2 regions of the Aeribacillus sp. FSL K6-1121 genome follow, and region 2 is predicted to be linked to the other one. Evidence: a T-box and tRNA genes for the amino acid it is inferred to sense, from the RefSeq annotation. Region 2 holds a T-box; the other holds one or more tRNA genes.
What was found. The T-box of region 2 lies ahead of NSQ61_RS01675 (valine--tRNA ligase). A T-box ahead of a tRNA ligase gene usually reads a tRNA of that ligase, here a tRNA-Val.
Positions count from the first base shown of each region.

Region 1: it has a tRNA-Val gene. The T-box ahead of NSQ61_RS01675 (valine--tRNA ligase) is inferred to sense a tRNA for this amino acid. The anticodon was not compared.

Region 1 covers NZ_JBBOPS010000001.1:3,040,343-3,044,676, forward strand. Annotated here, with positions in the region: gene NSQ61_RS14740 (MerR family transcriptional regulator) at 48-833, shown strand; gene NSQ61_RS14745 (tautomerase family protein) at 912-1,130, opposite strand; tRNA gene NSQ61_RS14750 (tRNA-Gly) at 1,648-1,719, opposite strand; tRNA gene NSQ61_RS14755 (tRNA-Lys) at 1,725-1,800, opposite strand; tRNA gene NSQ61_RS14760 (tRNA-Gln) at 2,156-2,230, opposite strand; tRNA gene NSQ61_RS14765 (tRNA-Tyr) at 2,339-2,423, opposite strand; tRNA gene NSQ61_RS14770 (tRNA-Thr) at 2,436-2,508, opposite strand; tRNA gene NSQ61_RS14775 (tRNA-Val) at 2,604-2,679, opposite strand; tRNA gene NSQ61_RS14780 (tRNA-Glu) at 2,681-2,755, opposite strand; gene NSQ61_RS14785 (response regulator transcription factor) at 3,592-4,230, shown strand.
Region 2 covers NZ_JBBOPS010000001.1:335,843-340,176, reverse strand. Annotated here, with positions in the region: gene NSQ61_RS01675 (valine--tRNA ligase) at 1-1,865, opposite strand, end outside; T-box leader at 1,919-2,141, opposite strand; gene NSQ61_RS01670 (hypothetical protein) at 2,288-2,479, shown strand; gene ysxE (spore coat protein YsxE) at 2,498-3,511, opposite strand; gene spoVID (stage VI sporulation protein D) at 3,585-4,334, opposite strand, start outside.

The DNA of each region.
Region 1 (4,334 bases), 2.7 Mb from region 2:
GATCACAATAGGTTTATAAAGATAAGTGTTTTGGGGGCGATGTTAAAGTGAAGGAAGAGTCTTACTTTACGATTGGCGAATTTTCTAAAAAGACGGGAACAACAATCCGAACATTGCATTATTATGATCAAATTGGACTGCTCAAACCGAAAAAAAATCCTCGTTCTGGACACCGATTATACTCTGCTCATGATGTATTGACACTTCAAAAAATAGTCAGTCTTAAATTTTTAGGATACAGTTTAGAACAAATCAAAGAGTTAATGAATGAAACCAACTTCGATTTAAACTTAAAGGAAACTTTACAGTTCCAAAAAGAAGCGCTTGAAGAACGAAAGGAACATATTGAAGAAGTGCTCAAAGCCATTAAACGAATTCTCACGATTTTAGAAGAAGAAAAAGAAGTGGATAGCAATGTTTTAATGAGTCTTATTCAGAGCATACAAACAGAAAAAGAACAGCGCAAATGGTTAGAACATTATACATCAAAAGAAGTAGCTGAAAAGCTTTTTGATCAGCCTGAAGAGGTAATGATCTCCCTTGACAAAGAATACATCCAATTATCCCAAGAAACAAAAAGATTGGCAGGAAGACCTGTCGATGATCCTGAGGTAGAAGCGTTAGTCGAAAAATATATGAAAACAATATTAGAATTTATCGGAAAAGAATTAATTAGTGCTATCGGGAATTTAGATGAAGCTGAAATTAAAACTATTGAAAATAAATTGGCATCTCCATTTACACAGGAGGAAGAGGAGTGGCTTCAGCAAGTGATGGAACATTATGCGATGAAAGCTGGGTTTCTCCAAGATGAAAATATTGACCGACTTTAGGCAAATGAAAAAACTTCACCTCCCCTTTTCCAATTGGGGAGGTCATTTTTTATCTTTGAATTACAGGATGATGGATATTCATTCAGCTCCCATTTTCCCGAAACCTTCCCCAAATTTTATCGAGTGAAGTGTTCCGCCGGAAGCCCAATTATCTCTTTCATATTCATCGAAAACTACTGTAACCCATTCTTCTTTCACGTTTAGTATTTGCGCTGCTGCTTTTGTTATTGCCTCAGTAAACTGCTGTTTCTGTTCTGCGGTTCTTCCTTTAGCCAGCTTTACGTTGATAAAAGGCATCGAATCACACCCCCTTTAAGCCATTTGAATTTATAAATGGTGTCGAAATTTATTCGTCCTCATCCGGATCTGTGCTATTTCAAAAAATGAAACAAGACAGAAGTTTGTCGATATACTTCGTCACAACGCCCGTAAAAACCTTTGCTGGGCAGTCATTGTATGCAAATGTTTTACACAAATCATCCTCTACAGCAACAATCTTCTGGAAAAGAGACTAATTTTTAAAATCAACCAAAAAATCATTTAGGTCATGGTTCCATTTCGGAACAACCGCATTACCATTCTTAAATGGAAAAATACAATTCGCCTTCAATGGTATATCCAAATTTAAAAGGCTGTTATGGGACTAAAAAGGCGAATGCTCCTGCATATAGTCTATTACATTATTTTGAGATTCAAAAGCGAGGATTAGATATAATCGAAGGATTAGTAACATTTCAAATAAAAAATCCTGACAATTTCTTGTCAGGAATTAAGTTCATCTTATTTTATAAAGTTTTCCCCGTTGAATTTAAAAAGCGGAAGACGGGACTCGAACCCGCGACCCCCACCTTGGCAAGGTGGTGTTCTACCACTGAACTACTTCCGCACAAATGGTGAGCCATGGAGGATTCGAACCTCCGACCCTCTGATTAAAAGTCAGATGCTCTACCGACTGAGCTAATGGCTCATAAAAAATTTTTTCTTCTAATCCATTTTTCATTTGTCAGATGTCCCTTCCTCTTCCTGATTTTTCGAGGATGCTGGATGCGTCGGGACAACTCGTCGCCTATTCGATGAAGCCTTGCTCGTTGCTCTACCGACTGAGCTAATGGCTCATAAAAAAATTTTTTTCTTCTAATCCATTTTAAAATTTGTCAGATGTCCCTTCCTCTTCCTGATTTTTCGAGGATGTTAGATGCGTCGGGACAACTCGCTGCTTATTCGACGAGGCTTCGCCCTTTGTAAAATCTAGTTAAATCTTACTTTCTATCTAACATTTTTACAAAAAAAAGAACAGACATGAACTGTCTTTTTATAATAAATGGCTGGGCTAGCTGGATTCGAACCAGCGCATCACGGAGTCAAAGTCCGTTGCCTTACCGCTTGGCTATAGCCCAATATCACCATTCATCTCTTGACTAATTATATTGTACCAATAAAAAAATCACTTTATACAACATTTTGTTGTTTAATGTGATTTCAATGTTTCATAACATTCTTCGGCATGGTGGAGGGGGACGGATTCGAACCGCCGAACCCTAAGGGAGCGGATTTACAGTCCGCCGCGTTTAGCCACTTCGCTACCCCTCCGATTATTAAAAATGCCGGCGAGAGGAATCGAACCCCCAACCTACTGATTACAAGTCAGTTGCTCTACCAATTGAGCTACACCGGCGCAATAAATACTTTAAATCACACTCAGTTTTTACCTTTGTTTAAATTGTTATGCCAAACTCATTAAACTTGCTTAAGAAAAGCTTGTTTAGTACATGGTGGAGGATGACGGGATCGAACCGCCGACCCCTTGCTTGTAAGGCAAGTGCTCTCCCAGCTGAGCTAATCCTCCATGGTGACCCGTACGGGATTCGAACCCGTGTTACCGCCGTGAAAGGGCGGTGTCTTAACCACTTGACCAACGGGCCAATAACATCATTATCAAAAAGACAAATTAAATTATATATAACAATTTACTTTTTGTCAATTATAAAATCATTTTTCCTTCACAAGTTTTTTATTAAGCAATCGACGAGTATTAGTATAGAGAAAAAATGGTTTATTGTCAATATGAAGATTGAGCCAAGCATTTGCAGGAGGGATTCCATAATAATGCATACAAATGATAAAGATAGCCCCAAAGTAATTCCCCAGTCCTACTTAATCTCTTCAATGCTTGATGGATAAGGGTTTTCACTTTATTTTTTAGGTACATGGTACGGTCACGTGGGCTTCGTTTATTGTTCTCGTGATCTTTTCGATGTAGTGTTTGAATGGGCTTCTTGAGATTTTTTCCATCTTTCTACTTGTCCAATAAGCGTTTTGATGGCTAACTTTTTCTAATGCTGCCACCAAGGCCGTCATCATCGCACCGGTACCTTGATCCACCCAGTTCCGCCCATTTTCAAATGTTTCGCAAACACACTCATCGTTCTTTCTGTACTCTCCATTGGACGCATTCCGGTCATGTCTATTCCTTTTTCTCTCAGCTATTTCTGGATTTGCTATAAAAAACCTCCTTATATCTATTCTTGAGGAGATTATCTCATAATCTTACAGAGTCTAGAAGATTGGCTAAATTTGACGCTTACTTTTAAGGGGAAACGTTCCAAAAAAGGTTAAAATTATAAAAATCAGAAACAATTCTGAGAGATCTGACGTTTTAATAAGTAGAAAGTCCTTCACTAGAAGTTATGTCCGATATTTCGAATTATCCATGTTTTTTAAGGCAACGAGCGTGAAGAGAGGTGTAAAAAGGTGCGTTATGAAAAAAATACGTGTACTGTTGATTGAGAAAGACAAAGATGAGTTGTTAAAAATTTGCTCTAGCGTTAAAAATGAGACCGACATAGAAATAGTAGGAGTCACGTGCGAGCTGAAATGTTTAAGTGATTTTATTAACCGTATACATGTGAATATTGTACTAATGAATATCAGATTAGTAAAAGATACAGAAAAAATCAAAGTAATAAAATCTGTTACTGAAAAAACAAAAGCACAGCTGATTATTTTAAATGATCAGATTGACAATCGATTGATTTTTGAAGCTTTTATTGCCGGGGCAATCTGTTACATAGACAAATCCTATAATCATATTCCAAATGTAATACGCTTAGCGTATCAAAAATGGTCACTTAAAAGTGCTTATGTTGAATCTGTTATCCGTAAGGAGTTTTGTCGCTTAAGACAACTAGAGATCCACTATATGAAGGAGAGATTAACACAAACAGAACAAAAAATATTAAAGCTGATTGCTGAAGGCTATAAGCAAAAACAAATAGCAGAAATATTAATGGTAGAAATTAATACAATAAAAAAGCACATTACTAATATTTTGAAAAAGACGGGGGAAAAAAGAAGCAAAGAAGCAGCCCGAAAGGCCCGGGAATGGGGGTTAATTTAAAAGGTGGCAAGAAAATTTGGGACTTTTTTCAAATGTGGATTCTACTCTATCATAAGTTTAGGTGATCACCGTTCTGTATTGTTAGAAAATGTGAACTGTAAAAA
Region 2 (4,334 bases):
ACAAGCTCAATCGTTTCATTTAACCGTGTGAGAATCCATTTATCTACCACTGATTTTTTTCCGTTTAAATCAATTTCTTCATATGTTAAACCGTTCAAATTCATCAGTACAAAGCGGGAGGCGTTCCATATTTTATTGGCAAAATTCCACACGGCTTCTACTTTTTCAAAGCTGAATCTTAAATCCTGCCCTGGGCTTGAGCCGGTAGCTAAAAAGTAGCGCAAAGAGTCCGCACCGTATTTGTCAATAACATCCATCGGATCGACGCCATTGCCTAATGATTTGCTCATTTTTCTTCCTTCTGAATCGCGTACAAGTCCATGAATCAAAACATCTTTAAACGGTCTTTTCCCAGTAAACTCCAATCCTTGGAAAATCATCCGTGAAACCCAAAAGAAAATAATGTCATACCCGGTAACAAGGACATCTGTCGGATAATAGCGTTTATAATCTTTTGCCTCTTTATCAGGCCAGCCCATTGTTGAAAACGGCCATAAAGCAGAGCTGAACCATGTATCTAACACATCTGGATCCTGCTCCCAATTTTCAATATCTTTAGGCGGCTCATGATCAACATAAACTTCGCCTGTTTCCTTATGATACCAAGCTGGAATGCGATGTCCCCACCATAACTGACGGGAAATACACCAGTCGCGAATGTTTTCCAGCCAATGCAAATACGTTTTTTCAAATCGTTCAGGAATAAAATGAACTTTCCCTTCTGTTTTCTGAAGGTTCAAAGCAGCTTCGGCCAAAGGCTTCATTTTCACAAACCATTGAGTTGATAAATACGGCTCGATAACTGCTCCGCTTCGTTCACTATGGCCTACGGAATGGATATGCTCTTCAATTTTAAATAAAATTCCTTCCTCCTGCAGGTCTTTCACCAACTGCTTCCGGCATTCAAAGCGATCCATTCCTTCATATTTTCCCGCTTTTTCATTCATTGTCCCGTCTTCATTCATGACTAATATTCTTTCTAAATTGTGGCGGTTTCCGATTTCAAAGTCGTTCGGATCGTGTGCAGGAGTTATTTTTACTGCTCCTGAACCGAATTCCATATCGACATATTCATCTGCGACGATCGGAATTTCCCGTCCTGTTATTGGCAGCTTCACTGTTTTTCCGATTAAATGCTTATACCTATCATCATCAGGATGAACTGCCACTGCTGTATCCCCAAGCATCGTTTCCGGGCGAGTGGTCGCGACTTCAATATATCCGGATCCATCAGCCAGCGGATATTTTAAATGATAAAGTGCCCCTTTCACTTCTTTATAAATGACTTCGATATCGGAAAGGGCTGTTTTTGTCACCGGATCCCAGTTAATAATGTACTCTCCTCGGTAAATAAGACCTTTTTTATAAAGCGATACAAAAACCTCTCTTACAGCTTTTGAAAGACCTTCATCAAGGGTGAACCTCTCTCTTGTGTAGTCAAGACCTAGGCCTAATTTTGCCCATTGTTTGCGAATATGGTCTGCATATTCTTCCTTCCATTTCCATGTTTCTTCTACAAATTTTTCCCGCCCGAGATCATACCGACTTTTCCCTTCTTCGCGCAGTTTTGCTTCCACCTTGGCTTGTGTGGCGATTCCCGCATGATCCATCCCTGGCAGCCACAAAACATCGTACCCTTGCATTCGCTTCATTCGGGTAATAATATCTTGAAGAGTTGTATCCCATGCATGTCCAAGGTGAAGCTTACCGGTGACGTTTGGCGGAGGAATAACGATCGTGAAAGGAGTTTTCCCCTCATCATCTTTTGCTTCAAAAAATTTTCCCTCGAGCCAAAATGCATACCGATCCTCTTCAACCGTTTTCGGATCGTATTTTGGGGAAAGAGTGATTTGTGAATTCGACATATTTATGAAAACCTCCTTATTTTCATTCTAAAATATAAAAACTCCTTCCATCCTAAAAGGACGAAAGGAGATGTTTTCGCGGTACCACCTTTTTTCACAGATACGTCTGTGCACTTCTTTCAGGTAACGGCTAATGCCGGCTCCCTTTACTAAAAGCTTTCAAGGAAGCTGCTCCAGGGCGACTTTCCAACGGGATCTCCTAGGAAATCTTCCAGCTTGCGATTTCCCTCTCTGGAAGGAGTCGTTCGTTGTACTACTCCCCTTCAACACATTTTCACAAACTATATAAATTTCTATATTTAATAGTACTAAAAAATTGTTTTTTTCGTCAATATTTTCCCCATCTTCCTTAACCTTTAAACAAAAATCACAAAATGTTCTTTATTTCATAATATAAATTAACAAAGTTGAAGGTGATCAACATGAGAAAAAAAATAAAACCATACTATATTCAATCGTTTATTAAACAATTCCGATCTACTCTTGAACAGTTCATCGTTCCTTTAATGATTTTTCAGGGAATTCGAACAATCCTTTTACCAACTATGTTTGATATTATTTTATTAGCCATTTTACTATTTCTAGCAGCCGCGTTGTATATGGAACGGGGTTAAAGCTGACAGATCCCCCATTCATTCTGATGCCAATGAATCGTTTTCTAGTTTTTCATTCCATTTTAAAGCAATGTACCCGGTATTTTTCATTTGCCAGTATGCTCTTAACAGCTGTTTGCAATATTCTAATTCTCCCTTTTCGCTTTTCTTTTTTTGATATTGCCGGACAAGCTTTAATAATTTGGCTGGATAAGATAAATAGCTTACCAACAGCAATCTCTCAGTTTTTGTTAAAGGAAGCACTTTTTCGTAATCTGATATATATTGCACATTTTGATCACTAACGGTTGGTTCCGCTTCGGAGAGGTTCATAAACATTAAGAAAAGGTCATAAATTGGAGTAGCAAATGCTGCATCTTCCATATTAATAAAATAAATTTTCCCTTTTGGATCTAACAGAAAATGAGATAAGGAGACATTTACTTTGTTCAGTGCAATTCGCATGTGAGGGGATTGCTTTATTTCGTTATACCACTCATCAAGCTTCGCTTCAGCAAATAAGATGGCTTGCCTCGTTTCAAAATAATAACTGAAGACCGCCAATTCAAAAGGCGACATATACCATTTTTTTTCGATTTGTTCCATAAATGCTTCCAGCAGGTTGAAATTTCTCTTCCACTTGTTCTGAATCTGTTGATACACTTTTTCGAGCTGAACTTCAGGTATGTTGATTTCCTGTTTTGTTTTTTTATGGAGTTTCGCTAAGTGGTAAAAAAGGATTGAGGCATTTTTTTCATCAACGATTGAACCTTCCATCCAAGGCATTAAATAAAACGATTGCGTTGAGTCATTAACAAACACATTTCCGTTCGTTGTCCTATAAATCGGCACGATTCCTAAATATGGAAAGTCGTGAAAAATTGAATATAATTTTAGAATGTTTCTTTGCTTTTTAATCGTTGTTCGTTTTAAAGCATATGTTCTTTTTTCACAATGAATTTTCAAGACATTTTTTGTTTTTTTCTCTAAATAAATCGGTTTGATTGGATAATGCTGCAAAATCCTCATGGCCGTTTTCAGATCATCGCTCATCTTCCCACTCGCCTTTAAAGAAAATAAAGAAAAGCTTGAGCTGGTTTGATCCCTCTCAAGCCGCTTGCAAAAATTACGTTTGTTGTGTTTCAAGAACCGGGATATATAAAATGTCTCCTTCACTAATCTCTTTATCATGGTGAAATTGATTTACTCGATTGAGCTGCTGGAGCGTAATGTTGTAGCGTTCGCAAATATTTTCGAGCGAGTCTCCCTGCTGGACAATGTACATTCTTAATTTAGAAAATTCTTCTTCTTCATTTTTCGTAAACAATTTTGTTAAATATAAGGTGTTATCATTTTTCCTTACAGATTCTTTTTCTTCATCGTCTTTTTCGACATAATTGGAAATTTTATTGATCACTGGCTTTTCTTCTTCAATGCGGCCTTTCTCTTCCAAACTGACTTGATTTTTCTTCGCTTCAACAGTGAATGTATCGTAATCCGTTTCCGTTTCTTCTTCTCTCTTTAATGGCATCATAAAAACAATGTCTGCCGTCTCTTCATTGTCATCCTTTTGAACAGCATCACGATCATGTTCGATTTGCTCATTTTGATCGCGTTCGGCTGTATCGAATTCGAAATATTCATTAAGACTTTTCTGTTCATTGTCTTTTTCAATATTTTCCGCTTTGTTGATTGGTTCATCGTTGAAACGATTTTCTTTGATCGTTGATTCGGTTTCATCTTCTTCCCTTTCATCAGACTGTCGAACGGATGAGATTTCCGCTTCAGCATCTATGATCTCGTCCACTTCATTTGCAGCAGTTTCTTCCGCCTGCTCTTCTCGAATTCCGTAAATGGATAGATCAGCTATAAGCTT